3 regions of the Paenibacillus sp. SJS-P3 genome follow, and region 2 is predicted to be linked to each of the others. Evidence: riboswitches for the same ligand, from Rfam matches in the RefSeq annotation. Region 2 holds a riboswitch; each other region holds the start of a gene.
The links. A riboswitch is a leader RNA that binds a small molecule or an ion and turns the genes downstream of it on or off. The one in region 2 is predicted to bind thiamine pyrophosphate.
Positions count from the first base shown of each region.

Region 1: linked by a shared signal. The riboswitch ahead of AC06G8_RS01780 (ECF transporter S component) and the one ahead of AC06G8_RS13290 (ABC transporter substrate-binding protein) in region 2 are both predicted to bind thiamine pyrophosphate.
Region 3: linked by a shared signal. The riboswitch ahead of thiC (phosphomethylpyrimidine synthase ThiC) and the one ahead of AC06G8_RS13290 (ABC transporter substrate-binding protein) in region 2 are both predicted to bind thiamine pyrophosphate.

Region 1 covers NZ_CM160043.1:382,834-392,742, reverse strand. Annotated here, with positions in the region: gene AC06G8_RS01790 (family 43 glycosylhydrolase) at 1-2,463, shown strand, start outside; gene AC06G8_RS01785 (aldo/keto reductase) at 2,588-3,517, opposite strand; TPP riboswitch at 3,667-3,776, shown strand; gene AC06G8_RS01780 (ECF transporter S component) at 3,931-4,536, shown strand; gene AC06G8_RS01775 (ABC transporter ATP-binding protein) at 4,541-6,226, shown strand; gene AC06G8_RS01770 (energy-coupling factor transporter transmembrane component T family protein) at 6,217-7,005, shown strand; gene AC06G8_RS01765 (M28 family metallopeptidase) at 7,264-9,189, opposite strand; gene AC06G8_RS01760 (hypothetical protein) at 9,361-9,909, opposite strand, start outside.
Region 2 covers NZ_CM160043.1:2,869,535-2,879,443, reverse strand. Annotated here, with positions in the region: gene AC06G8_RS13295 (GerAB/ArcD/ProY family transporter) at 1-1,211, shown strand, start outside; TPP riboswitch at 1,461-1,569, shown strand; gene AC06G8_RS13290 (ABC transporter substrate-binding protein) at 1,720-2,796, shown strand; gene AC06G8_RS13285 (thiamine-binding protein) at 2,826-3,128, shown strand; gene AC06G8_RS13280 (ABC transporter permease) at 3,118-3,894, shown strand; gene AC06G8_RS13275 (ABC transporter ATP-binding protein) at 3,891-4,670, shown strand; gene AC06G8_RS13270 (TatD family hydrolase) at 4,667-5,620, shown strand; gene AC06G8_RS13265 (TetR-like C-terminal domain-containing protein) at 5,662-6,231, opposite strand; gene AC06G8_RS13260 (MBL fold metallo-hydrolase) at 6,209-6,946, opposite strand; gene AC06G8_RS13255 (YhgE/Pip domain-containing protein) at 7,216-8,397, opposite strand; gene AC06G8_RS13250 (TetR/AcrR family transcriptional regulator) at 8,573-9,247, shown strand; gene AC06G8_RS13245 (class I SAM-dependent methyltransferase) at 9,284-9,909, shown strand, end outside.
Region 3 covers NZ_CM160043.1:1,613,025-1,622,933, forward strand. Annotated here, with positions in the region: gene AC06G8_RS07310 (glycosyltransferase family 4 protein) at 1-550, shown strand, start outside; gene AC06G8_RS07315 (M48 family metallopeptidase) at 685-1,977, shown strand; TPP riboswitch at 2,079-2,183, shown strand; gene thiC (phosphomethylpyrimidine synthase ThiC) at 2,446-4,206, shown strand; gene AC06G8_RS07325 (ThiF family adenylyltransferase) at 4,199-5,416, shown strand; gene thiE (thiamine phosphate synthase) at 5,403-6,284, shown strand; gene AC06G8_RS07335 (thiazole synthase) at 6,462-7,268, shown strand; gene thiO (glycine oxidase ThiO) at 7,265-8,455, shown strand; gene thiD (bifunctional hydroxymethylpyrimidine kinase/phosphomethylpyrimidine kinase) at 8,449-9,312, shown strand; gene AC06G8_RS07350 (WIAG-tail domain) at 9,402-9,909, shown strand, end outside.

The sequences.
Region 1 (9,909 bases), 2.5 Mb from region 2:
GCCGCCGCAGTCCTGCTCCTGCTCCCCTCCGCCGCTCATGCCTACAGCAATCCTTACACCCTCTCCTCCTCCTGGAAGTGGGCCAACGGGGATTTCTACGGCGAGGGCGATCCTTACATCCTGAAATTCAACGGTGTCTATTACCTCTATGTCAGCACGGTCGATGACCAGATCGGCGTGAAGGTATGGTCCTCCACCGATCTCGTTTCCTGGACTTACCGCGGGCTGTGCGCTTCGGATCCCGTAACCAAGGCCGCCTATGCGCCCGAGGTCGTCTATTGGAACGGAATGTTCTATATGTACACCTCTCCGGGAGGAGGCGGGCATTACGTCCTGTCGAGCGGCAGTCCCATCGGTCCGTTCACGCCGCAGACCGGCAATCTCGGCATGGGCATCGACGGCAGCGTCTTCATCGACGACGACGGAAAATGGTATTTTTATTCCACCGGCGCGGACCGGATCGATTCCCGTCCGATGACCTCGCCGACCGCTTTCGGAGCGGCGGGTTCGACCGGCCTTTCGATGGCGGGATGGACGGAAGGCTCCACGACGTTCAAGCGCAACGGCAAGTATTTCATGACCTATACCGGCAACCATGTATGGAGCACCGCCTATCGGGTCAACTATGCGTCCGGAGCTTCTCCTCTCTCCGGCTTCGCGCCCGCCCAGAGCCAGAACCCGATCCTGATCGCAACGGAAGGCTCCAACGTAGGCCTCGGACACAACTCCATCGTCAAAGGTCCGGATCTGGATTCGGACTACATCGTCTACCACAGCCACGCTTCCCAAGGCAACGCCGTCTATCCGGGCCGCAAAATGAATCTGGACCGCATCGTCTGGAACGGAGACCGGATGTCCGTCCTCGGTCCGACGACGGCGAGCCAGCCGAACCCGGCCGCGCCGTCGTTCGAGGACCGTTTCGCGCGCGACGCGATCGGCTCCGGCTGGACCAATGTCGGCGGCGGAACCTGGGGCATCTACAACCAGGAGCTGATGTGGCAGGATACGATCGGGACGACGGCCTGGTACCGGCAAGTGACGGCGGCCTCGACAGCTTCCGATTACACCGCGGAGTTCCATGCCAAGCAGATGAAGATGGGCACAAGCTCTTCGCCGCTGTATGGAGCCGTATTTTCCTATACGGATGAGAACAACTACGGAACGGCCCTCCTGAACCGCAAGCTGAATCGTCTCGAAACCCATTTTGTCGTCGGCGGCGCCAGTCAGGGCTGGGAGTATTCCCCTCTCCCCGCAGGCTATGACTACACCAAGTGGCATCAGATCCGGGTGGAGAAGAACGGCGCCTCCTTCGCCGTCTACTTCGACGGCATGAAGAAGCAGTCCCGCAGCGTAAGCGGCCTTGGCGGCGGGAAAATCGGCTATGCCACCCAGGACGCCCACGCCGACTTCGGCTATGCGGCGTTCAGCAACGATGTCGGCGGCAGCAGCGCCTGGAATGCGTACAAGCCGCTTCCAGGTACGATCGAAGCCGTCCACTACCGCAAAGGCGGGGAAGGGACCGGCTACCATGATCTGACGCCTGCCAATATCGGCGGCTCCTATCGCAGCGATGCGGTCGATATCCGCTCGTCGGCGGCGGAGGGCAAGGAGGTCGTCGGCTGGAACCAGACGGGGGAATGGCTCATCTACCGGGTCAATGTCGCCGAGAGCGGCATGTATGACATGAGCGCGCGGCTCGCCACGACCTTTCCGAACGTCAGCTTCCGCGTGTGGGACGGGGCGGCGGATTTGACCGGAGTCGTGCAGTCGGCCGGAAGCGGCGGCTGGGAGAACTGGGTGAACGTCTCCAAGAAAGGCCTCTATCTGACCGCCGGCTATCATGAGCTCCGCTTCGAGACGGTCCAGGGGGAGTTCGACTTCAGCAGCCTGTCGTTCGAGAGGGGACAGGCGCCCTCGCCGCTGGCCGACGACTTCAACGACGGCAACGACAACGGCTGGACGCGGTATGAAGGCGATTGGTCCGTCGCTTCCGGCGAGCTGAGCGCGGCTGCCGGCGGTCCCGCCAAGACGGTCATCGGCTCCGGCCTATGGTCCGATTATACGGTGGAGGCGGATGTGAAGCTGGTCGGGACGACCGGGGACGCCGGCGTGCTGGTGCGGGTCAACAATCCGTCGAACGGCAAGGTGCTCGCGAACAATCCCGATTACGTCCAGGCCTACTATGCGTTCATCAAGCCTGACGGGGTCTATCTCGGCAAAATGAATTACGGCTATCAAACGCTGGCATCGACGCCGGCCGCGCTCGCCGCCGGCGCCTGGCACCGGATGAAGGTCGTCGCCGAGGGGAGCACCATCCGCGTCTACGTCGACGATATGAATGCCCCCAAGCTGAGTTATGCGGACAACAGCGCCCTTCCGTTCCTGCACGGCAAGGCCGGCCTCCGCTCCATGAACAACGCCACCCGATTCGACAACTTCTCCGTCTACGCAAGCCCTAGCTGAACAAGCAAGCCTCAGCTAAACAAGCAAGCCCTGCCGGACCGCGCTCAAGCGCAGTCCGGCAGGGCTTTTTGGGTTCCCTTGACATGCTCGCCGACAAGACAGCGGCGCTGCCAAGCGAGGGGAGCTATCGGCCGATATTCGGCACATCCTGCGGATGCGGCTCCGTGACAAGCTTCACCGCGTCTGCGTTGCCCTGCACCTGCTCCGGATTTTTGCAGCCGGGAATGACGGAAGTCACGGGAGGATGGCGAAGGCACCAGGCCAACGCCCAGGCTGCCATATTGACGCCCTCCGGCACTTCCTCCTCCGCGATCCGGCGCACCTCCTCCAGCCGCTGCCGCACCTGCTCCGCATCCTGGCGATGGCGCACGTCCGTCTCGCCGAATTCCGTGCCGGGCTTGTACTTGCCGCTCAGGAAGCCGCTCGCCAGCGGAACCCGCGCCAGCACGCCGAGATCCTGCTCCAGGCAGGAAGGGAATACCCGCTCCTCCGGCTTGCGGTCGAGCCGGTTGTACACGACCTGGATCGCCTGCGAGCCGACCTTCGATGAGGCGGCCGTCTGATGCAGGTTGTCGTTGCTGCCGATCGACGTGCCCAGATGCCGGATCTTCCCGGCCTGCACCTGCTTGTCCAGCGCCGTCCACAGCTTGTCGCTGTCGAAGGCGGCATCCGGGCCGGAATGGAATTGATACAGATCCACATAGTCGGTCTGCAGAGCCTTAAGCGATGCGTCGAGCTGCCTCACGACTTCGTCTCCGGAGAATACGTCCGTACGCTTGAACCGCTCGTGGAAATGATGGCCGAACTTCGTCGCGATGATCCAGTCCTCGCGCCTGCGCCTGCCGATGTAGTTTCCGATGAAAGCCTCCGACAGATGATCTCCGTAACATTCGGCCGTGTCGATCAGGTTGATGCCGAGCTCGGCGCCCTTGTCCAAAATCGCGTCGACCTCGTCCTGCGCGAAATCCATGCCCCATTCCCCGCCGAACTGCCAGGTGCCGATGCCGACAACCGACACGTTCAGCTCTGTTTTGCCTAAACGGCGATACTTCATGTCCATCCCTCCTTATCCACAGATTACCTCCTGGACGGATGCCCAAGCAACTTTCCGCTTTTTGCCTTTCAAATCCTCGGCCCCGCTGACCGGCGGCCATAATACCTCTTGCCGCTTCCAGATTTTCACGTTATAGTAAGGACAATTTCCATAGCATGCATGGGGGCTCGATGAAGTCGGGCTGAGACTGCGGCCTTATGCCGCTGACCATTGATCTGATCTGGGTAATGCCAGCGTAGAGAGAATGCAGCGCGCCGCCGGGCTTCATGCCCATCCTGCGCGGATATGCCTTTATTCCCTCTGCCCGCCGGCTTCCGGCGGGCTTTTCTCATGCCCCCCGGAGGAGGTCGGGCCGGGTCAGCAGCCATCTGTGGGGAACATTCCATTTTTCCTTGAGAGGGAGTCTGATTCTTATGTCCACCGCCATGCCCAATGCCGACCGTCCAAAAGGACTGACGCTCGCCGACATTCTCGTCACGCTTGTCGTAGCCGTCGTTTTCGGCATCATCTACCGCATCTGGAATCCGATGTACGACATTCTCAAGCCGCTCGGCCTGCATGCGGAGCAGCTCAGCTACGGCATGTGGTTCATGGCCGGCACCTTCGCCTTCCTCCTGATCCGCAAGCCCGGGGCGGCGCTGCTCGCCGAGACGGCCGCGGCCGCGCTGGAAGCGTTCATGGGCGGATCGTGGGGCGCCTCGACGATCGTCTACGGAGTGCTGCAGGGCCTCGGCGCCGAAATCATCTTCGCCGCCTTCCTGTACCGGAAGGCAGGTCCGATCGTGACGATCCTTGCGTCTCTGGGCTCCGCCGTCGTCTCCATTTTCATCGACGCCCACTACAGCTACATCGATAAAATGACCGCATGGAACTACACCCTGTTCGTCTCCATGCGTCTGCTCGGCAGCGTCGTCATCGCCGGACTGTTCGCCTGGGCGCTGGCCAAGGCGCTGGAGCGCACCGGCGTGCTGAGCCTCATCCGCCCCGCATCGGCCAAGGATTACGAGGCGCTGGGGTAAGGCGATGAAAGCTGCAGACGTCATCCTGAAAGGCCGCATGCGCAGCAAGACTCCGGCGAACGGCAGGGAAATCGGCGCGGCTTCGACGCCGCTTGCAGCTCTCTCACCCGCCATCGGGAGCGGCCGCCTGCCCTCTACGACGAATGCCTCCGCAATCGGCTCTGAACGGCAGCGCCATGCCGGCGAGGCTGCGCCTGCAGCGAAGCGGCCGCTGCCGCCCGTCCAAGATGCCGGGCCAGCGGCGCGCGTGGAGAACCTGCGGCTCCGATATCCCGGCGAAGACTCTCCGCTGCTCTTCAAAGGGCTGAACCTGACCATCGAACGCGGCCAGAAGGTGCTGCTGCTCGGACCGAGCGGCTGCGGGAAGTCGACGCTGCTGCAGGTGCTCGGCGGCCTGGTGCCGTCGGCCATCCGCATCCCGATGAAAGCGGACTGCTGCCTTGTCCCGGCCCGGCCCGGCTATGTGTTCCAGGATCCGGACTCCCAGTTCTGCATGCCGCATGCCGACGAAGAAATCGCCTTCGCGCTGGAGAACTCGGGCATTTCGCGCGAGGAAATGCCGGACCGCATCTCTCGCTGTCTTGATGTTGTCGGCCTGTGTCTGGCAGACCCCCATTTTCCGGTAGCCGACATGTCCCAAGGAATGAAGCAGCGGCTTGCCATCGCGGCCATGATCGCCATGGAGCCCGATGCTCTGCTGCTCGACGAGCCTACCGCTCTCCTGGACGAGGAGGGCACACGGCAGGTATGGAGCTCGCTCCGCTCCGTCTGGGGCGGGCGGACCGTCATCATCGTCGAGCACAAGATCGCCGGCATCGCCGAAGATATGGACCGCGTCATTGTATTCGGACCCGACGGAAGCATCAAGGCCGACGGGTCTCCTCGCCTCGTGTTCCGGGAGCATCGGAAGCTGCTGCGGGAATACGGCATCTGGTACCCAGGCTTCTGGGAGGACTACGATCAGACTGCCGCAATCCGCCCGTCAACGATGTCTCCGTCGTCTGCCGTCCGTTCCGCCGAAATGCTGCTCGAGCTGGACGGCCTGGAAGGATGGCGCGGCGGCCGGCCCAAGGTGCGGACCGGCCTGCTCGCGGTGAACGCCGGCGACTGGATCGCCGTCACCGGCGTCAACGGAGCCGGCAAGAGCACGCTGCTGCTCGCCATCATGAAGCTGGTCAAGACCAAGGGAATCCTGCACATTCCCGGCGTTCCGGTCCAAAGCCTGAAAAAGCCCAGGGATATGGCCAGGCATGCCGCGCTGAGCTTCCAGAATCCCGAGTTCCAGTTCGTGACGGACTCCGTCCTCGACGAGCTCGCCTACTCCTTGCCGCGGTCGCTGCGGGAACCCGAGCGAAGCAGCCGGGCAAGAACGCTCATGGAGAACTATGCGCTCGACGGCCTTGGCAGCCGCCATCCCTATCAGCTGTCGATGGGACAGAAGCGCAGGCTCAGTGTCGCGACGGCCATGGTCGGCGGCCAGCGCTTGCTACTGCTGGATGAGCCGACCTTCGGCCTCGACGCGAGCGGCACGGTGCGGATGATGGAGCAGCTGGAACGGCTTCGCTCCGACGGCTGCGCCATTCTCATGATCACCCACGATCCGGAGCTGGTCCGGCGCTTCGCGACCCGGCAGTGGCTCGTCGACGGCGGGCTTGTTACGGAAAGGAGCGGCGGCACGGCATGCATCTGACCTTTTCCCATCGCGAAACCTGGCTGCATCGCGTCAACCCGACACTGAAGCTCGCCGCGTCCGTGCTGCTGTTCGTCGCCGCCCTGTTCGTCCACGACCCCAATGTCATGGCGCTGCTCGTTGCCGCATCCCTGCTGCCGCTGCTCGCTACCGGGCATCCACCTTTGCGCGTGCTGCTGTATGCCTCTCCGTTCCTGCTTGTGTTCGTCTCGTCGGCCTCCGGCATGATCATGTTTGGCACCGGCGCTACGCTCTGGTTCGAGCTCGGCCTGATCCGGATTACGGAGGAAAGCTTCTATCGCGGGCTGCATCTGGGGCTCCGCTCGCTCCAGGTCGCGGCGGTCGGACTCGCCTTCGCGCTGACGACCCGTCCGGTCGCCTTGTTCTACTCGCTGATGCAGCAGCTCCGGATGCCGCCCAAGTACGCCTACAGCTTCCTGGCCGCGCTCAATATGGTTCCGCTGCTGGCGGATGAATTCTTCACGCTCCGCCAAGCGCTCCAGATCCGGGGAGCCGGCCCCGGACGCCTAGGAATCTACGGCCGCCTGCGCATGTATGCCCTGCCGCTGCTGGCCCAGAGCATCCGGCGCGCCCACCGGATGGCCGCCGCCATGGAGGCGAGACGCTTCCACAGCGGCAGCGGCAAGCGCACGTACTATTACGTCTATGGCTGGTCGCGCATCGACGCCCTGTATGCGGTCTCCTTCGCCGCTCTCTGGCTGCTGGCATGGCTGCTCGGCACTCATTATCCGCTGCTTGCCGCAACCGATGTCCGTTGACGGACGAGGGCAGGAAGATCAGCATGGCAAGAGCGAATGCATCCGGCGAGCGGACGCTTGCACGCATACGAACAGACCCTCCCCCGGATTTCCCAGGGAGGGTCTGTTCCGCATTCGTTATTCGCCTTTTCTCGTTGGCAGGGATTTTCGCCATGGGCTTAAAGCTTTCCTGCTCTCCGGCCTTCATCTTCCTGCATTGGTCTTTCCTCTTCCAGGCTCTCCGCTTACGGTTCGTTCCCTTCCGCTGTTCGGCCCGCTCTATTTCAGCTGCTCCCACGCGATTCGGTCCAGCAAGGCAGATGTTTCCGCATCGCTGTACGCCCATTCCGGAGAAAGGACGCCTTGTTTCGGTACAAAGCTCCTCATCTCCACAAGGTACGGGACACCTCCGGATTGGAACGGATACGAGACGACAAACGGTACTCCGCCATTCTCATATATCGTGAATTCCTTCCCGTTTTCCTCGACCTTTCTTGCAAGCGCCCTCCCTTTGCCGTATTGATCCACAACTTGCTGAAGCTCGTCGCCGTTCAGGACTTCCAGGAGCAATACCGACTCGTCCTTCTTCTGATAGATCAAGCTAAGAGAACGGATATCCTTTTTCTCGAAATCCCTTTCCGCCGTGTAGATCTCATTAGGGGTCAATTCCTCCACGTTTCCTGACAAGAACGACTTCTTGTCCACTCTGACCCCAATGTTGACAAGATCATAATCGGACATGGCGCTCGGCACGGAGTTGCCTGGATACATGATGTTCAACTCTTCCGTGCTCAACGATCGGTAGGTTCCTGCTACCAGCGTGCGGATGCCCTGCTCTTCGTCCACATAATACTTGTACTGCTTGAAGGAAAGCTTGGCCTCCTCTCCCCAGATCATTCTCTGCTTCAAATCGACATACTCGAACTCAGACATTTCCCTGAACGGCACCCCGTTTTCAGGTTCCATGTGATCATGCTTTTGGAGAGCCTCCTGATCGCGATCCATCACGTACGACAAGAGCGCATCGGTCAGCTTCGAGAGCCTCCCGTAGTCGATTCCGCTCTCCTTGTCCCTAACCGTTCGGAGGATGGAGTCGTCCGCAGCGCCGAGGGAAACTGCCGGCACGCCTCTCGCAGCGAAGGATGCATGGCTGCCGTCGGAGGACAGCTTCGTCTGTGCATCAATGCCCTTGCTGCGAAGATGCTCAGCCAGTCCGGAGGCCATGGATTTCCCTGTATCCTCGGAGAGAAGCAGGACCTCGCCGCCCTTGAGTCCGACCGTATCCAGATTCATGTCGGAGACGTGGACCGTTCGCGTATTCATCATGTTTGCGTAAGCTCCGCTGCCTTGCAGGCCGTTCTCCCTCCCGTTGAACACGCAGAAAACAAGATCGGAATAGAACGGCTTCGCAGCGGACGCCTGCTTCAACGATTCCGCCAGCATGACGAGCGAGCTGACGCCGGATGCGCGGGAGGCTCCTTCATAGATCGAGCCGTTCAGTTCCCCCATGGAATCGATGTGGGCCGAGATGACGATCGCATGATGGTCCGGACCGCCGGCCGACGTACCCGGAATTCGGCCGATGACGTTGGAGATTTCCGTCTCCTTGTCTTCATAGCTCATGTGCAAGGAAATGCTCTCGATATCCGCCTGCTTGCGCTTCAGGAAATCATAGGTGTCCTCGTTGAGTTGAACGACGGGGATATCCCGAGTGCGCTTCAGGGGATATTTTTTGAATTCCTTGGTGCGAAGCATGATGAACCGAGGGTTCTTGCTTTTCGCCAGCTCGTAGTCTTCCTCCGATCCGGCTGCGAATGCGATCTGGTTGGTGAGAGATGCCGAGTCCAGCCTCAGCTCCGCTGTAGCGTCCAAATTCATCCGGATGACACGCTCCATGAAGTGCTTGCCGTACACGAGCTGCTTCACGCTGCCGTCCTTCATGTTCACCTTCAAGGAAATTTCCTTTCGCTCGACGGACTGGTAAGGATAAGGAACGGCATAACCGCTTTCCTCCACTCGGTCGAGGCCGATCCGGGCGAATTCCCGCTCGATAGCTTGCACGGCCTGTTCGTTGCCCGCCGTTCCTGCGAGCCTTCCTTCCATTCGATCGTCCGTCAGCAGCTGGACGATTCTTTCCAGAGAATTCCCCTGCGACGATTCGCAGGCAGCCAGTGATGAGACAGACATGACAACCATAAGAAACATTGCGACAAGCCTCTTCGACAACTTCCCTTGCCCCCTCTGTTTGGTCATGCTACAGCGACAAGGACATTTTACCAATCCCCCCATTTAAATTCTATATTATTCCATGTGAAGCATTTATCTAAAAAAAGATTCCTCGGATAAAATCCAAGGAACCCCGTGAATGCTCCAAATCTAGGAATCATGCCATTTCTCCGCCGCTCCCGTCACCGTGACGGACGAGAAGATCGATTGATAAGAGCCCTTCAGCCCGCTTTTCTCGTTCATCGCCTCCTCCAGATATCGGCTGCTCAACTGCTTGACGGCTTCCTCGTCCAATTCCAGCCTCATGACTTCCTTCTTCTCGCTCTCATTCCATAGAACCGAATAGGAATAGCTGTTTATTTCCGGGAAGAACTGCGAGACCGCGTAAGCATGCTGCGCGGCGCTGCGGTACATATCCTGCTTGATCGGCACGGAGCCGACCTCCGGCACGAAGGAAACGTGAAGGCTATAGGCATCGCCGCCGCCCTTCTCTTCCAGCTTGAACTCTTCGGTGAACCGGAACGTATTTTTCGTATAAGACGATACTTTATCCTCGATAAGCTTGCGGACCGAATCATCGCTCGGCTGAGGCGTGTTATTGATGGCATTGTTGACGGGTTCCGGCGCATTCGTATCGTTGGTGCATCCGGCAAGCAGCGCCGTGAATAATACCACGCACATGAGTACCGCCATCAGATT
Region 2 (9,909 bases):
AGCTCGGATCCGAGGCGGGACAGGATTCCTGGATTGCGATCAGCATCGCTGCCGCCGCGGGCTTCTGCCTGCTGCTCGTCTACCGCGCGCTCTACAACCGGGCCCCCGACACGAATCTGGTCGGGCTGTACAAGCTGCATTTCGGCAAGCTGCTCGGCGGCTTGCTCGGCGCGGCGCTGGCTGTCGTCTTCGCCCTGGAATCGATGCGCAACGTGCGCGACTTCGGGGAGCTGATCTCCGCCACCTTGCTGCCGCAGACGCCGATGTGGTGCACGATGCTGGTCTTGACGGGAATCGTCTATTACACCGCCAAGCAGGGGGTCGAGGCTTTCTTCCGGGTCAACCAAGTGCTGATTCCGGTGCTGGCCGTAAGCTACATTTCCCTTTTGGGGTTGTTTTTGGCGGCAGGCCTGCTCGACTTCAACCGTCTGCGGCCCGTGCTGGAGAACGGCTTCGGACCTGTCCTGCATGCGGCGTTTCCCGATATCCTGTCGTTTCCGTTCGGACAGGTCATCGTGCTGATGATGTTCTGGAACTACGCGAGGCGGTCTCCGTCCACGGGCGCCGCGTCCTATGGCGCCTATGCCGGCGTCTCGCTGTTCCTGATCGCGGTCAACATGGTGCTGATCATGGTGCTCGGTCCGGAGCTGTACCGGCTCGCCGAGCTTCCGACGCTGGAGGCGGTGGAGCAGATCCGGCTGTTCAACTTTCTCGAGAGGCTCGATATTCTCGTGACGCTGCTGCTGTACATCGGGCTGTACGTCAAGGCGACCGGACTGTTTTTCGGTTCGGTCATCGCTTTGCAGACAGCCTGGGGAGTTCCCTATCGGGCCGGCGCCCTCGTCATGGCTCCGCTCATATTCACGGCGAGCCTCCTGGAGCCTGCCTTGTCGCAGCATTTATGGGCCGGCATGACCGTCTATCTGAAATTCAGTCCCTATTACCAGATCGCGCTTCCGCTGCTCATGCTTGTCATGGGGATCGGCTGGGTCAAAAAGAAAGCGCAGCGGCAAGCGGGGCAAGGCGGCGAAAAGGCGGGAGCCGGCGGCCAGGCCAAGGGCCGCGGGGCCGGCGGTCAGAGCGGCGGCGGCAGCCAAAGCGGTGCCGGAAAGGCAGCCGGCGGCGCCGAGACGGGCCGAGGCGGACAGCCGGGGGACGGACAGGCAGGCGCCGATGGGAGCGCCGAAAAGGCTGGAAACCAGGACGGATAGGCAGGCGCCGATCAAGGCTCGCAAGCCGGCGGCAGCCAAAAAGGACAGCGGGAGGAGAGTCAAGGCTCTGGCAGCGGAGACGGCGAACAAAACAAAGCTGGCGAAGCCCGGCCGACTCTGGCGCCAAGCGGCGGCCGTCTTCAGGCTCGGAAAGTCCGGAAGCCGGCTCTACATGATGCCGCGCCCGCAAATTTCGACACGGAAGGTTGCAATAAAAGGCTCCTCTGCTATAATGGCTCTATTGACAACCGAATGAGCCTGGGGAGCTGGCGTACGCCGGCTGAGAGGGGAGAAGCATCCCGACCCGTTAAACCTGATCTGGATAATGCCAGCGTAGGAACCGCATGTCAGCCGAGCCTTTTGCCGCCCTCGGGCGCAACGGGATTCACGTGACGAAGACGTCTTCCTTGGGAGGCGTCTTTTTTTATTGTCCCTCTCATGCTGGCGCTGGCGCTCCGGACAAGGCCCGGCCGGGCTCACGGCTGCGAGAGAAAGAAGGGGAAGCAACATGGGCATTTCAAGCAAGATGGGCAAAAAAGCGGGGCTGGCCGCGCTTGTTCTGGCGACGCTGCTGACAGGCTGCGGCAACGGGAACGGAGCCGGCAGCGGGAATGACGGGAGCAGCGGCACGGCGACGCCGGCGCCTTCCGGCAGCGCGGGAGTCGGCGCCACGGCCGCACCGGTCAAGAAAGTGAAGGTCGTCCTCGACTGGACGCCGAACACGAATCATACCGGCCTGTATGTCGCTCGGGACAAAGGCTTTTTCCTGAACCACGGCCTCGACGTCGAGATCGTGCAGCCGCCGGAGGGGACGGCCGCCGATACGCTGGTCGCCAAGGGAGAGGCTGAGTTCGGCGTCGGCTACCAGGAGAACATCACGCTCGCCCGCAGCGAGGGCTTGCCGCTCGTGTCGCTGGCTGCCGTCATCCAGCACAACACTTCCGGCTTTGCTTCGCCTGAGGCCAAAGGCATCAAGGACCCGAAAGCATTCGAGGGCAAAACCTACGGCGGCTGGGGAGCCCCGGTCGAGCAGGAGATCATCTCCTCGCTCATGCAGGAGCAGGGCGCCGATGTCGGCAAGGTCAAGATCGTCAACATGGGCAACGCGGACTTCTTCACCGCCGTGAAGCGGAATATCGACTTCGCCTGGATCTATTACGCCTGGACAGGGGTAGAGGCGGAGCTGCGCGGGGAGAAGCTGAACATGGTGTACTTGACCGACTACAGCAAAAAGCTGGATTACTACACGCCGGTGCTGGAAACGAGCGAGAAGCTGATCCAGGACAGCCCCGATGTGGTGAAGGCGTTCATGGCCGGAGCTTCCGAGGGTTACGCCTACGCGATCTCCGAGCCCGACGCCGCCGCGGACATCCTGATCAAGGCCGTTCCGGACCTCAATCCGGAGCTGGTGCGCGCCAGCCAGAAATGGCTGAGCCCCAAATATCAGGATGACGCTCCGCGCTGGGGCGAGCAGAAGGCGGAAGTCTGGACGAACTATGCCGAATGGATGCATGAGCACAAGCTGCTCGATACCTTGCCGGATCTGTCCAAGGCGTTCACGAACGATTACTTGCCGGCATCCTGATGCCGGCTGACGGGGAGAGGGAACCGGATATGGCCAATGCACTTGTGAGCATTCAGATTTTGCCGACGACGCCCGGCGGGGAAAGCGTGCTTCCGTACGTGGACCGGGCGATCGAGATCATCAAGGAGGCCGGCGTGCCGTACCGTGTCGCGCCGCTCGAGACGACGATGGAGGGAGAACTGTCGCACTTGCTCGCCGTCGTCGCGGAGATGAGCGAGGAGATGGCGGCGATGGGCTGCCCGTCCGTCATCTCTCAGGTGAAGATTTACTACAACCCGGAGAACGGCGCTTCGATGGACCGGCTGCTGGAGAAATACCCGGATGGACAGTAGAACGATCCGATGGGAGGCTCTGCTGCCTCCGGTCGTCGTCATGGCCGCCTTCCTGCTGATGTGGGAGGCGGCCGTGCGTCTGTCCGGGACGGAGGCGTGGCTGCTGCCCGCCCCGAGCGATATCGCCCGCGATGCCTGGGCGGCGCGCCAGAGACTGGCACAGCACACAGGCGCGACCTTGAGCCTGACGCTGCTCGGCTTCGCCGGCGGCTCGGCCGCCGGCCTGCTGCTGGGAGCTGTCCTGCATTTGCTGCCGCTCGTGCGATCGGGCTTCTATCCGCTGCTCGTCCTGTCGCAGAACATTCCCGTCATCGCGATCGGGCCTCTGCTCGTCATCTGGTTCGGCTTCGGGCTGCTGCCCAAGCTGCTGCTCGTCATGCTCGTCTGCTTTTTCCCCGTCTGCGTCGCGATGCTCGGCGGCCTGCAGGGAGCGGATCCGGGCCTGGAGCGGTACATGCGGATGATCGGAGCGGGGCGCTGGCGCCGCTTCCTCAGCCTGGAGCTGCCGGGCTCTCTGCCGCAGCTGTTCTCCGGCCTCAAGATCGCAGCTTCGTACAGCGTCACGAGCGCGGTCGTGGCGGAATGGATCGGGTCCGACCGGGGGCTCGGCTACTTCATGCTGCTGTCCTCCAAGGGCTTCAAGACTTCGCTCGTATTCGCCGGAGTCGCGCTTGTCGTGCTGCTCAGCCTGCTGCTGTTCACAGCCGTCGCAGGGGCGGAGAAGCTGGCGCTGTCCTGGCGTCCGCGCAAGGAGGGGGGACGATGAACGTGCTTGAAATCCGGAATCTGCGCAAGTCGTTCGCCGGCCGCGGCGGCGGCGTCATTGAAGTGCTTGGCGGACTGTCCCTGACTGTGGGCGAAGGCGAGTTCGTCTCGCTCATCGGCCCTTCCGGCAGCGGCAAAACGACGCTGCTCAGCCTAATCGGGGGGCTCGAGCGGTCGGACTCGGGCGAGATCATGCTCGCCGGGAAGCCGGCTTCGGAGGGAGCCGGCCGCGCCGCGTACATGCCGCAGCAGGCTGCGCTTCTGCCCTGGAGGACGGTCCAGGGCAACATCGAGCTGGCGCTGCGCATCGCGGGCAGAGAACGGGCCGAGGCGAAGCGTCTTGCCGGAGAAGGACTGCGCAGGCTCGGTCTGGAACGCTATGCCCGCTCGTATCCGCATGTGCTGTCCGGCGGCATGCAGCAGCGCGTCTCGTTTTTGCGCGCCCTGCTGTCCCCGCAGCCGCTCATGCTGCTCGACGAGCCTTTCGGAGCGCTTGACGCGCTGACGCGGCAGCGGATGCAGCGCTGGCTGCTGTCGCTGTGGGAGGAGGAGCGCCGCTCGGTGCTGTTCGTCACGCATTCCATCGAGGAGGCGCTGCTGCTGTCCGACCGCGTGCTCGTCCTGTCGGCATCGCCGGCCGTCGTCGTTCAGGAGCTCCAGGTGCCGTTTGCGCGGCCGCGCAGCGGACAGCTGGGAAGCGATCCGCGGTTCGGCGAGCTGAAGGAGTCTCTCTATGAATCGCTCGGAAGCCTGGAAGAGGGGGATATGCCGTTATGAACCCGATGGGAATCGCCGCCGGAGCTGGAAAGCCGGCATCCCCGCCGGCTGGAGCTGCCTTGGAACGCCCCGGAGCTGGGGCTTCTCCGCAGACGCCGCAGAGCCGGAGCGATGCCTCGGACTGCTGGAATGAAGCTGCGTCGATGAGCGAGGCCCAGCTTCCGCTCATCGACGCCCACATTCATTTGGAGCAGTATGCTGCGGATGAGCTGCAGAGCATGCTGGAGCAGTCGTTCAGCGGCGGCTTGACGGCTGCGGTCGCCGTATCCATGGATCTGGATTCAGCCAAGCGGACGCGGGAGCTCGCCCGGGCGCATCCGGGCCGGATCATGCCGGCTTACGGCTGGCATCCGGAGCAGGAGCTTCCGGACGAGGCAGAGATGCAGGCGCTGCTGGCCTGGATCCGGGAGCGCCATGAAGCCGGGGAGGCGTTGGCGATCGGCGAGGTCGGCCTCCCTTACTACATGCGGACGGAGGCGGAAGCGGCGGGACGGAAATTCGACGAAGCGGGGTACTTGCGCATCCTGCGGGAATTCGTCTCCCTTGCCGCCGATACCAGACGAGCGATCATCCTGCATGCCGTCTACGAGGACGCCGCCAAGGCGCTGGAGCTGCTGAGGGAATACGGCGTTACCCGCGCGCATTTCCACTGGTACAAGGGAGACGAGGCCGTGACGCGAATGCTCGCGGATGCCGGATTCTACATTTCGCTCACTCCGGATGTGCTCTACGAGGAGGAAATCCGTCTGCTGGCCGTCTCGTACCCGCTGGAGCGCCTCATGACGGAGACGGACGGTCCGTGGCCGTTCGAAGGGCCGTTCGCCGGGCAGGCGACCCATCCGCTCATGATGAGGGAGTCGGTCAGGGAAATCGCCCGTCTCAGAGGGATGGACGAGAGAGAGGCTGCCTCTGCGCTGGCCGCGAACGCGCGCCGGCTTTATTATACCTGAACACGAAGCGGCGCCCGGATCATCTCCGGGCGCCGCTTCGATTATTTTGCCAATTGCCGGAGGCCTTCCATAAACGTATCCACCAGCATGCGAAACGTGACGTCGAGGTCAAGCGGCATGCCGAAGCCGCCGATCCTCTCCAGCGAGGCGAAGCCATGCAGCAGGCTGCGGATGCCGCGAACCGCATGGATGGCGGCATCGCCCTGCAGCCCGAAGCCGGACATCGCCTCGAGCGTAAGCCGCACGACGGTTCCGCCGGCCTGCTGAAGCTGCTCGTCTTCCGGCTCGGGAGCCCTCTGGACCGCTTCGTACAGTCCCGGATGATTCCGCGCGAACTCCAGATAAGCGGCGCAGAACGAACGCATGGCCTCGTCGCCTTGCTTGCCGTCGAGCGCCAGCACGAGGCGGCCGTTCAGCCGCTCCAGCGCGTTCAGGGCGAGCAGCCGCCGGAGCTCGGGCAGGCCGGCCACATGATTGTAGAGAGATGGAGAGCGGACGTTCAGCTTGTGGGCCAGCGACGCCAGCGTCACGGCCTCGAAGCCTTGGGCGTCGGCAAGCTCGGCTGCAGCTCCCAGCAGCGCTGCTTGGTCAAGACCGATTCGCGGCGACATGGCTTTTGACTCCTTGGCGGAATTCGGCTTGCCGGATGGCCTGTTGCAGAGCGGCTCCGGGCTGCCGCATCATGCGTCCGTGGCCGGCTGCGAGGAGCGTCGGCTTCAGCGCGGCAAGCTTGCGGGCAGACTCCAGCGCGACATCCGCGTTCCAGGTAGCCATGGCGGGAAACGGGAACAGAATCCGCATCTGGCCGCTGACGGCGAAGCCGCCGCGGACTTGGAACGCATCCCCGACAAGCAGCGCCCCGTTGCGGCCATCGAGGAACGCCATCGAGCCGGGAGTGTGTCCGGGAGCGGCGATGGCGGTCAGCGAGCCGATCACGTCGCCGTCCCGCAGCAGCGCGTCTGGGCGGGTTTTCAGGTTTTTCGGAATATCGCCGCGGATCGGAGTGGACGGTTCCCCTTCGTCGAGGGACAGATCTCCGTCCAGCAGCCTTGCGTCGCGGGCCGACAGATGGACGGTAGCATGAGGCAGCGCCGCCTTGAGGGCGTCCAGCGCTCCGACATGGTCGCCGTGTGCATGCGTCAGCACGATGCGGGCGATCGGCTTGCCGATCGATGCGGCCGCCTCCAGGATGCCCTTCGAGCTGTACGGAAGCGCGGCGTCGATCAGCGTCAGCCCGTCTTCTTCTTCGACGAAATAAGCATTGACCGGGAACAGGCGGGGGAGAAAGGCCAGCTGGTGAACCGTTTGATTCCGAACCGTTTTCATACAGAATCCGCTCCTTCACTAAAACTAATCTAATTAGCTTTAATATAAACTAATGCAATTAGTTTTTGCAAGCCCTTTTTTCGCAAGCTCTGTACTGGACTGCTTTCCTTCCTTGCCGAGGGCGGACGGAAGCGGCAAACGGTCCGTCCCTGTCGGCGGATGCCGCCGGCAAAAAAACAGCGGCAGAACCGCATGGGCGTCGAGCCCGGTTCTGCCGCTGTCTGTCCTGTCAGGATACCCGAAGCCGGCTCGGAAAAGAAGCCCGGCCATCACGCCGACGCCGGGACCGTGTCGGCCTTGCTGCCGGTCCGGGATTTCTTCCATCCCGATCCCAGCAGCGCCAGAAGGCATCCGCCGGCGATGCATGCCAGCACGGAGGCGCTGCCGCCGGCCGAGTCCAGGCCGCCGAAGTACATCACTTCCCGCAAGCCGTAAGCGGCGAACCGCAGCGGAGTCCAGGAGTAGATCCAGAAATGGGATGTCTCCGTCAGGAATTCCGGGGCCATGTTGAGCAGCGGCATGGAGAAGAACATGAGCAGGACGAGGATCGCCATCGCGGGGTATCCGATCCAGTTGAGCAGCGCGGACTGCAGCATATAGAAGGCGGCGGCGGCAAGCCAGAGGAACAGCCAGGTGTCCAGCGAGTGCGCGAGCTCCATGCCATACCAGGAGGAGGCGGTCCACACGAGGAATCCCGACGCGATGCCTGCAATCACGATGCCGATGACCGGCTGCCAAGCGATTGCCGCCGGCCTCGCCGCTCCGTCCTGGACGGCTTTGCCGCCGGCCAGGAAGAGCATCATGGCGCTGACCAGGCTGCCCATCCACATGATCTGGGTAAGCAGGCCGGGCGCGCTGCCGGAAGCGTTGTTGGCGCCGACCGGATGAACGGTTTCTTCCTGCACCTGAATCGGGGCCAGAAGCGCCTGAGCGGCGGCGACCGGAAGCTGCTGCGAGTTCTGGGCGATTCCGGCGAGCATCGATCTGGACAGCTCTGCTCCCGCCATGCTCATGACCTGCCCCAGTCCTTGCCGGACGACAGTGGAGGCTTGCGCATTCAAGCCTTCGCTGACGAGAATCCGCACGGTCGGCTGCTGCGGCGCGGCGCCGGATATCGAGGCGATGCCGGAGCTGAGATCGGCGGGGAGGATGAGCGCTCCATAGTATTCTCTGGCGTCCAAAGCCTGGCGGGCGGCTTGCTCCGAATCGAGGACGGTCCATTTGATCGGCAGCTTGTCATTGGAGAGCAGCTGCTCCTTCAGCTTCTCGCCGACCGCAAGCGAGCCTCCGCCGGGAAGATCCGCCGGCTGGTCGAGGATCACCAGAGCAGCAGGCACCTCCTTCGGCTTCGTGCCGAGCACGGACCCCATCATTGCGGCTCCGAACACGGCGAGAACGGCCAGAACGACGATCATTCCGATCCATACCATTTTTTGCTTGAAGATGGCCATAATTCCCTATCCACTCCTTCTCTATGTGTAAATGAACACTTTGTTGAATACAAAGCACGTTGTTAATTATAATGAGGGGAGCAAAAAGCACAATCATCACATTTCAACGGAATGTCGAGTATTCGTCATGATCGGCGGAAGTGTTCAGCAACAACTTGATCCGGGAGGAATAGACATGCATTCAAACACAGGAAAGCCGGATCGGAGACGAGCCCGCACGAAACAGCTGCTTTATGAAGCCCTTATGAGCCTCGTCCGGGAAAAGGGAGCGGAGAACGTGACCGTGACCGATATCGCCGGACGCGCCGACGTCAACCGGGGAACGTTCTATTTGCATTACCGGGACGTGCCGGACATGCTCCAGCAGCTGAAGGACGAGGTGTTCATCCGGATCCGGACCGAGGTGGAGAAGCTGGATAAGGCGGAAGCGTGGGCGTATGCCGATCGGGATGAGGCTTATCCCCAGAGCGTTGCCATCTTCGACACGCTGGCGGCGCATGCCGACTTTCTCCGCGCGATGTTCGGGACGCAAGGCGACATGTCCTATGCCCTGCGGTTCCGCCAGCTGTTCACGGAGCATATCTACGAAAAGGCCAAAGACATGCCGGAGCGCAAATCGACCATGCCGCCGGATTATTTCGTCGCGTATGTGACGTCGGCGAACTTCGGCCTCCTTATGCATTGGATCGGGTCGGGAATGAACCTGACCTCCGAAGAGATGGCGAGAATCATGATCCGCACCATGCATTATGGGCCGCTCGTCGCGCTCGGCTTGAAGGAGGCTCCCGGCGGCGGGACGCGGGTAGGCGGGGAAGGAATGAATGGGGATGGGCCGTCGAATCCGTCCTGAATATCCAGATCGTTGGACAGTCCGGGAGGTACTACTATGAATCGATTGCAGCTCATCCGCGATTACGAAAAGAGATACCATGACGACTGCTACGAAAATAGGATTCTGTTTCAAAGCGGCTCCTGGCTGGAAAAGCCGGTGCGGACCGTTATCGACCTGTTCGGGCAGCTGGAGCGCCGGAGCGGTCTGCGCCTGCTCGATCTGGGCTGCGGGGTCGGCCGCAACAGCATACCGCTGGCTTCGCGGCTGGCCGGCACCGGAGGCAAGGTCGTCTGCGTCGATCTGCTGGAATCCGCCATCCGCCAGCTGGAGAAGTACGGCCGCGAGCATGGGGTGGCGGAGATGCTGGAGCTTCATCGATCCGATATCGCAGCCTTTCACATCGAGCCCGACCTGTACGACTACATCTTTTCCGTCTCCAGCCTGGAGCATCTGGATTCCATGGACTCATTGGGAAGAGTGCTCGATGACATGGAGGCAGGGACGCGAACGGGAGGCATCCACGCTCTCATCGTCAATGCAGGCGTCAGGGAAGTCAGCCTGGCGACGGGGGAGGAGCTGGATCCGAAGTTCGAGCTGCTGCTGGATGCGGAGGAGCTGGGATCCTTGCTGGCGGAGAAGTACCGGGGCTGGGAGCTGCTGCGTCACGCCGTGAAGCCTTA
Region 3 (9,909 bases), 1.3 Mb from region 2:
GCTTCTATTCGTGGGGAGAATTATTCCGCTCAAGGGCGTCCATCATCTGCTGCGCGTCATGCCGAATATCATCGCTCTCCACCCGAATGTGCTGCTCGCTGTCGTCGGAAGCCCTTACTACGGCTCGCATCGGACGACCCGGTACAGCCGTGCGCTGAAGGCGCTCGGCAAGAGGTATCCTCGCCACATCCGGTTCATTCCTTATGTCCCTTATCCGGAAGTGCCGAACTGGTTCCTGGCGGCGGATGCCGCTGTCGTGCCCTCGGGAGCGAGGGAATCGTTCGGACTGGTGAACGTCGAGGCGATGTCCTGCGGCCTGCCGGTCGTGGCGACGAAAGCAGGCGGGATGAAGGAAATCATCGTCGACGGCTGCACCGGATTTCTCGTGGAGCCGGACCGGCTAGAGACGGAGCTGAAGGCCCGGCTGCTTCAGCTGCTGCTGGATCCGGGGCTTCGCGAGGAGATGGGACGCCGGGGGCGCGAGCGGGTCATGGCCGAGTTCACCTGGGAGGCTACGGCTGCCCGGTGGGGAGGGTTGCTGGAGGAATAGATTCACAGCCTTGAACGTTAGTTGGCCAAGGCTGTTTTTTGCTGATTAATTAATCTACCAGATTGGAAAGAAAGTTGATATAATGGTTATTATTGGGAATTTAAATAAGGATGACCGGAGAAAGCAGGAACAGAATGAATTCGTTGTCTTTAAATGGCTTGGACAGACAAGCTACGATATCGTGTCCGCGATGTGGTAAAAATGTGCCCTGCGATCAGCAATTCCAGTCGTGGTGCGAATGCGGCTGGAATATAGAACCGCGCACGCCTGATATGAGAGATCGATTTTCACGGTTATACCGCAAGCTGGGCGTGAGGCAAGGCGAACAGATGCTTGAAGAGGTCAAATACTCGATCAGCAACGGAGACTGGCGGGACAAGCTTAAAGCGAATCTGCTGTTATATTTGGTTGCGACAATAATTCATCTGGTCTCGCTCTCCATGTTCATAAGCGGAGTTTGGCTTATCGTTGCATACCATTCCAATCATTGGTTTCCTACGGCAATAGGCATGTTGATGGTAGCCATACAGATCATTACCGTTCCTCGCTTGGGTAGCGTCGATAAGAAAGGCCTGATCTCCCGCGAAGACTATCCGACTCTATATAGAGTCGTTGATGCAGTCTCGGATTCATTAGGCACTTCGCGCGTATATGGCGTGCAGATCAATGAAGAATTCAATGCATCCTTTACACAGCTCGGCTGGAGAGGTCGTAAAGTCATTACGCTGGGTCTCCCGTTATTCGCTATCTGCAGCCCTCAAGAAAAAATAGCACTAATTGCGCATGAAACGGCTCATGGAGCCAATCATGATGTCACGCGCAATCGGTATGTTTGGAGTGCCTATATCGCTGCGGAGCAATGGTACTACTTTTTCACTCCGGCTCGGGGAGCGACTCAAGAAGGCTATATGGCCATTTTATATCTTTTATCGGATATTCTGATGAAAGCATTGTCGTTCATACCATGGACGATTGCACGTCTGGTGCTCGTATTGCTGCATCTCAACAAGCAGCGCAGCGAATATTATGCCGACTATCTTGGCGTGAAAGTCAGCGGCGAGCAAGCCATGATTGGGCTGCTGGAAAAATTGCATTACGACAGTCCGTTCGAGAGCTGCTTGCATCGTTTTATTTTCTCTCGGCAGGCCGAAGACTTCATCACGGAGTGGAAAGCTTATGCGGAACAAATTCCTGTACGAGAGCTTGAACGCATCCGCCATGTCGTAAGGGCTGAAGGTTCAAGACTTGATTTTACGCATCCGCCAACCCCGTACCGAATTGACTTTTTGCAGCATTTGAAAGGTTCGTATCCGCTGCTAACATTGTCGAAGTCGGAGCATGAACAATTAGTTCGAGAATTAGAGCAGATGCATGGCTCGGTCTATCGGAATCTGGAGGAGAATTTCAACTCGAGGCTTTACTATTAATGAAATATTTGAGTTATCGAGATAAATCGGGATCCTACCTTCTTGTTCTCAGAATCGACGAGGTTGACAACTTCCACCACCCCGGCTTATAGTCATACCAAGATATCCACTAGGGGCGCCCGCACGGGCTGAGATAAAGCGCAAGCTTTGGTCCCTTCGAACCTGATCTGGGTCATGCCAGCGTAGGAAAGTGGTCGAACATGCCTTTTATTTGGCTTGTGCCTCTTTTCGCCGCTTCCAGACCGGAGGCGGCTTTTTGCCGTCCTCCGGCGGGAGGCGGCGGAGGAATAGGCGCACCCAATCTGCTTGCCGCAATCTGCCGATGAAGGCGGAAGCGGCCAGTAGAGTGTCCCGGACAGCCTGCGTTTTTTGGCGCAGACCATCGGGAACTAAAGGCATGACCGGCATTTCCAAGCGTGCAGCCCCCTGGCGGATATCATAATCCGTTAAGGGGGCTTTTGATTTTCCATGGCCATACATACCGAGCCGCTGCCGGGCAGCCGCAAAGTCTACATGCAGGGAAGCCGGGAGGATATCCGGGTTCCGATGAGGGAAATCTCGCTCTCGGACAGCGAGGTGGGCGGAGAGTCCATTCCCAATGCGCCTCTGAGAATCTATGACGCAAGCGGTCCTTACACGGACACCGATTACGAGGCGGATGTCTCGAGAGGCTTGCCGCCCATGCGAAGAGGCTGGATCGCAGAGAGGGCAGACACGGAGGCCTATCAGGGCCGGATCGTCCAGCCCGAGGACAACGGATTCTCCGACGCCGGCAATGCCGCCGAGAGGGGAGCGGATATTTTCCCGCCATCCGGCAGGCTGCCGCTGAGAGCTCTCGCAGGGGGCAACATCACCCAGCTGCATTACGCAAGGCAGGGCATCGTAACCCCCGAGATGGAGTTCATCGCCCTGAGGGAGGGGATGGAAGCGGAATTCGTACGCTCCGAAGTCGCGGCGGGAAGAGCGGTCATTCCGGCCAACGTCAACCATCCCGAGAGCGAGCCGATGATCATCGGGCGGCATTTCCACGTGAAGATCAACGCCAACATCGGCAACTCCGCCGTGACCTCCTCGATCGAGGAGGAGGTGGAGAAGATGACGTGGGCGACCCGCTGGGGAGCCGATACGATCATGGATCTGTCCACCGGCAAGAACATCCATACGACGAGAGAATGGATCATCCGCAACTCTCCGGTTCCGGTCGGGACCGTGCCGATCTATCAGGCGCTGGAAAAGGTGAACGGCAAAGTGGAGGACCTCAGCTGGGAGGTGTTCCGCGATACGCTGATCGAGCAGGCCGAGCAGGGGGTCGATTATTTCACCATCCATGCCGGCGTGCTGCTCCGATATGTGCCGCTGACAGCGAAGCGCGTTACGGGCATCGTCAGCCGGGGAGGGTCCATCATGGCGGCCTGGTGCCTCGCCCATCATAGGGAGAACTTCCTGTATACGCATTTCGAGGATATATGCGAAATCATGAAAGCCTACGACGTGACCTTCTCGCTCGGCGACGGGCTGAGGCCGGGGTCGATCGCGGACGCCAACGACGAGGCGCAGTTCGCGGAGCTGGACACGCTCGGCGAGCTGACGAAAATCGCCTGGAAGCATGACGTGCAGGTCATGATCGAAGGTCCCGGCCATGTTCCGATGCATCTGATCAAGGAAAATATGGACCGCCAGCTCGCCGTCTGCGACGAGGCTCCCTTCTACACGCTCGGTCCGCTCACGACGGACATCGCGCCGGGCTATGACCATATTACGAGCGCGATCGGGGCGGCGATGATCGGCTGGTTCGGCACGGCGATGCTCTGTTATGTGACACCCAAGGAGCATCTGGGACTGCCGAACCGGGAGGACGTGAAGGAAGGCGTCATCACGTACAAGATCGCCGCGCACGCCGCCGATCTCGCCAAGGGCCATCCGCAGGCCCGAAAGCGCGACGACGCTCTGTCCAAGGCCAGATTCGAATTCCGCTGGCGCGATCAGTTCCATCTGTCGCTGGATCCCGAGCGGGCGATGGGCTACCACGACGAGACGCTACCTGCGGAAGGCGCCAAGAGCGCGCATTTCTGCTCCATGTGCGGGCCGAAGTTCTGCAGCATGAGGATCACGCAGGACATTCGGGATTACGCGGAGAGGGAAGGGCTGGATACGGCGGAGGCGATCGAGGCGGGCATGAAGGAGCAGGCGGAGGCGTTCAAGGCCGGAGGCGGCAGCATCTATGCTTGATCCGGCGGCAACAAGCCGATTCGAGGCGCAAGACGCCATTCAGGAACGGTATTCCCGGCAAATCCGCTTCGCTCCCATCGGCTGGAAAGGGCAGCGGCGGATCGGCCAGGCCGTCGTGCTTGTCGCCGGCACCGGCTCGCTCGGAGCTTCGCTGGCGCAGCATATGGCTCGGGCAGGGGTAGGCGAGCTGCGGCTTGCCGACCGCGACTACGTGGAATTCAGCAATCTGCAGCGGCAGATGCTGTTCGACGAAGAGGATGCGCGGCTGGCGCTTCCCAAGGCGGAGGCCGCCGCACGGAAGCTGAGGCGGATCAACGGCATGGTTGAGCTCAAGGCGTTTGCCGCCGATTTCATGGCTCCCGGTCTGCTGGAGAAGATCGCGGGCGGGTGCGATCTGGTGCTTGACGGTACGGACAATGCCGCGGCCAGGCTTGTACTGAGCGATTACTGCTTCCGTGCCGGCATTCCGTTCCTGTACGGCGGCGTCGCCGGGGCGGCCGGGATGAGCGCTCCGCTCATTCCCGGCGCGACCTGCTGCCTGCGCTGCCTCATCGGCGGCGAGGAGGAGCAGGAGAGCGGACAGACCTGCGAGACGGCGGGCATGATCTCGCCGGCCGTGGAGATGGTCGCCGCGCTGCAGGCGGCTGAAGCGCTCAAGTGGCTGGCAGGCGATAGGGAAGGAATGCGCCGCACGCTCGTCTCTGCCTCTGTGTGGCCATACGCGATGCGCGAGACGAAGCTGCCCGGACCGTCAAGGCTCTGCACGATTTGCGGCTGCGCAAGAGCGGTGCAGGAACGGAGCGGGGAAGGGACACGTCCGGGAACGCAGGATGCTTGGCGGGAGGGTGATGAAGCGGATTCTCTATGGGGAACAGGGCGAGAGTTCCTTCCGAAAGCAGCCTCGGAAGCAGCCGGAAGCAGCCGCCGCCAGCACACAGCCGTTCTGTGCGGCCGGGATACGTTCCAGCTGCAGCTGGAGCCTGCCGAACCCGGAAGGTATGAGAAGAGGCTGGAGAGGCTGGGCTGCCGGCTGACGCTCAATCCTTATCTGCTGCGGGCAGTGCTCCCGGACAACGGGAAGCTCGTTGTGTTCCCGGACGGCAGAGTGCTTGCGCAAGGCGCAGCGGACGCTGACACGGCTTGGGAATGGTGTCGTCATTATTTGGGCGCGGAAGCGCCGGAGAGAGAGGCCAAGGATGAAGAAGCTTGAGTTCAGCCTGTACGTCATTACGGGCGAGAGCTGCCATCCCGGAAGAAGGCTGGAGGATGTAATGCGGGAGACGCTTGAAGGAGGAGCGGATATCCTGCAGCTGCGGGACAAAAAAGCTTCGCTGCGGGAGCTGGGAGAAAAAGCGGGGATGCTGCGCAGGCTTACGAGGGAGTACGGAGTGCCGTTCATCGTGAACGACCATCCTCTGCTCGCGCTTGAAGCCGAGGCCGACGGCGTTCATCTCGGGCAGGACGATATGTCCATCGCCGATGCGAGGGAGCTGCTCGGTGCGGAACGGATCGTCGGCATCAGCACCCACAGCCTGGAGCAGGCCATGAAGGCCGAGACGGCTGGCGCCGACTATATCGGAGTCGGGCCGGTGTACCCGACGGCGACCAAGCCGGGCCGGGCGGCGGTCACGCTGGATTACGTCCGCCAGGCGGCCCGTCATGTGCGCATCCCATGGACAGCCATCGGCGGCATCCATCCCGGCAATGCGGGCGAGGTGCTCGCCGCGGGGGCGAGGAGGCTGTGCGCCGTCTCCGCGGTTGTCGGCAGCTCCGATCCCGCAGCTGTCTGCCGCGAGCTGCGGAGCCTGATCGCTGCCGCAAGCGAAGCTGCAGCCGGTCTGACCGACTCATCTGGAGCTGCTTCCCTTCCGGGCAATCCGCTTCGGCTCACATTGAACGGCAAGGAAATCCTAACGCACTCATCGACGCTTCAGGAGCTGGTCGAGTCCCACGGCCTATCCGGCCAGAGGATTGTCGCCGAAGCGGATGGAATCATCCTGGCGCGTGGGGATTGGAGCCGCCATCGGCTGGCGGATGGAATGAAGATCGAGCTGGTCCACTTTGTAGGGGGAGGCTGAATGATGGAAGATGAAATGAGGGCTCAAGCAGCGGCTCAAGCAGGGTCTCGAACAGGGTCTCAAACAGAGGCTCAAACAGAGTCCCGAACCGAGTATCGAACCGAAGCTCAAACCGATTATCCAGCCGCTGTCCAAACAGCTGGCCATGCGAAGCTTCAGCCGGAGCGGGAGCTGGACATGGATACCTGGACAGTGGGAGAGACACAGCTCTCTTCGCGATTTTTCCTCGGAACGGGCCGCTTCCCGAGCCCGGCCGTCATGCAGCAGGCGCTGCGGGCAAGCGGTGCGGAGGTCATTACGTTCGCCGTCCGCCGCGTCAATCTGGAGCAGCCTGAGGACGATTCGATCCTGCAGCATCTGCCCGAAGAAAAGTTGATCTACCTTCCCAATACGTCGGGCGCAGGCAATGCGGACGAGGCGGTGAGGATCGCGCGCCTGGCCAGAGCGGCCGGGCTTGGCAGCTGGATCAAGGTGGAGATCAGCGCGGATCCGCGCACGCTGCTGCCCGATCCTCTGGAGACGCTGAGAGCGACGGATAGGCTTGCGGCCGAAGGCTTCACGGTGCTGCCTTACATTTCGGACGATCCCGTCCTTTGCCGTCGGCTGGCCGAAGCCGGAGCGGCGGCCGTCATGCCGGGGGGAGCCCCGATCGGGACCGGACTCGGCATCCTGAACCCGTACAACCTCGGGCTGATCGCGGAGGAATCGCCGGTCCCCGTCATCGTGGACGCCGGACTCGGCTCGGCGAAGGACGCCGCTCTGGCGATGGAGCTCGGGGCATCCGCCGTGCTGGCCAATACGCCGGTGGCGCGGGCGGCAGATCCCGTGGCGATGGCCGAAGCGATGGCGCTCGCGATCCGCGCCGGCCGGTTGGCCAGGCTCGCCGGCCGCATCCCCGCGCTTCCCTATGCCTCCGCGAGCAGCACAGAAGCCGGCGCCCTGTACCCGCGCCAAGCCGATCGCTCGGGAGCGTGGAGGCAGTGAGGGAAAGGGTGCTCATCCTCGGAGGCGGCATCATCGGGCTGAGCTGCGCTTACGAGGCGGCAAGAGACGGAAACCGCGAGGTGACGATCATCGACAAGGGCGGCTTCGGCGGGCAGGCAACGGGAGCGGCGGCGGGCATGCTGGCACCGTACTCGGAAAATGCCGAGCAGCCGGATGCTTTCTTCCATCTGTGCGCCGACAGCCTGCTCCGTTATCCGGATTGGGCGGCAGACATCGAGGAAGCCAGCGGCATGAAGGTCGGGCTCAAGCGCACCGGCAGCGTCGGCGTCGCTTACCATGAAGCGGATCTGCTCCCGCTGCGCTCGAGGCTGGACTGGCAGCGGGCGGCCGGCAGCGGAGCCGAGCTGCTGAGCGCCGCCGAGCTGGCCCGTCTGGAGCCGCTGCTCGCGCGGGGAGCGGCGGGCGGCATCTACACGCCGTCCGAAGCCCACGTCGAGGCGCCCCGCCTCGCTGCGGCGCTGACGGAGGCTTGCAGGCTGGCCGGAATCAGGATGATAAGCGGAGCCGGCAGCCTGCGGGAGCTTGCCTTGAGGACAACCGGTTCCGGGGAGCGGTCCGTCGCTCTCGCGACAGATTATTCCGGAGAACACGAGGCTGACAAGCTGCTGATCTGCACGGGCGCCTGGTCCGGGGAATTCGAGCGGATGTTGGGCTTGCCGGAGTCCATCCATCCGATTCGCGGTCAGATCTGTGCCTTCGATGTGCCTGACGGAGCGGTCAGGCATATGGTGTTTTCGAGTCAGGCCTACTGGGTCGGCAAGTCGGGGAACGCCCTCGTATGCGGCGCTTCTGAGGATGTCGCCGGATTCGACGCTTCGGTCACGGAGAAGGGAATCGGGCGGCTGGAGCGGTGGAGCAGCCGGATCTTCCCTTTCCTTGAAGGCGCCCGTCCCAAGCTGCGCTGGGCCGGGCTGAGGCCGGCCACCCGCGACGGGCGTCCGCTGATCGGCGCCTTGAGCGGCCATCCTCAGGTCATCGTGGCGACCGGCCATTACCGCAACGGCATTCTGCTTGCTCCTGCGACCGCTGCGGCCGTAACGGAGCTGCTGGATGGAACGAAGCCGGAGCGGATCGCCTCCTTCTCCCCGGAACGGTTCGCCGCTGCGACCAGGGGCGGTGCGGAGGCGGGCCGAAGCATTTCTGTCAGGGAGGAATTCCTTTGCTAGAGACTGCTATCGGGCAAGGCAGCGGGCTGCGGGGAGGCCGAATCCGCAAAGTGCTGACGATAGCAGGCTCGGATTCCGGAGGAGGCGCTGGCATTCAAGCGGATCTGAAGACGTTCCAGGAGCTCGGCACATTCGGCATGAGCGTCATCACCGCGGTGACGGCGCAGAATACGGTCGGCGTGCACGGAGTCTACCCCCTTTCGGTTGAAGCGGTAGAGGCTCAGCTCGACGCCGTCATGGGCGATATCGGAGCCGACGCCGTCAAGACGGGCATGCTGTTCTCGTCGGACATCATCCATGCGGCAGCTTCCAGGCTGGAGAAGGTCGAGGCCCTCAAGCTCGTGGTGGATCCCGTCATGATCTCCAAGCATGGCTCCCGGCTGCTGCGGGAGGATGCGGCTGAGGCGCTTCGTCTGCGGCTGCTGCCTCTGGCGGAGGTCGTTACGCCCAATATTCCGGAAGCCTGCGCCTTGCTCGGTCTGAAGGAGAGGGAGATAGGAAGCCTCGAGGCGATGAAGGACGCTTCCAAGGAAATGCTGAGATTCGGGTGCAGGCATGTCTTTCTAAAAGGAGGCCATCTGGCCGGGGCGGAAGCGGCCGCCGACGTTCTCCTGTCAGCCTCTCTTCCGAATCACCCGGTCGTGCTGACAGCTTCGCGCATTCCGACTATGCATACGCATGGCACCGGCTGCACGATCGCCTCCGCGCTTGCCGCTCTGCTCGCAAGAGGCCTGGACATGGAGGCGGCGGCGAGGGAGGCCAAGGCATTCACGCTTGCGGCGATTGCATCGGGCGGACCGCTCGGAGCGGGCACGGGCGCGCTCTGGCATGCAGCTTGGCGCAGCGGGGACAGCTGAGTTTGCGGACTGCTTGCAACGTCATGGTATCCGCCTGCCGGGCAGCCGCATAGGATAACAGTACTATGCTTTGGTGGAGGAGCTTGACGATGAAGACGAACGGTAGGCCCGCAAAGGGCAGCAAACCTTATGTACCCGGCGGGGCGCCGCTCGCGCCGAAAGCCAGGAGTCAGCAGGGAGGCAAAGGCAAGCAATCTTCGAGGCCTTTATACCACTATGACAATCCGAACATATCGGAAATCGACTGGCTGGACAACATTCCCGCCCCTGTCCGCGTCCCGTTGGAGGCCAAGGAAGGCGGCGTCCCCAAAGTCAAGCTTCACACCGTTGCTCCGGAGAGCGTCTCGAACACTCTGCTCTGGGACGGAAAGGAACCGGAAGCTGAATTCCCATCAGAGGCAGACGCCGCACTGTCGAGTTGCGGGGATCAGCCGGAGGAGCTTGCCGGATATGACGTGAGCGAGATCCGATACAGCTCGGCGCTGTCCGTCCGCGCTCCGGGCACAGCGCGGCTGCTGCCGCGGCAGGCGTTAACCGCAGACGTCGGGCCAGCCTCCCGCGATGACGGAGCAGGGGAGTCCATGAAGGGAGCTGGCG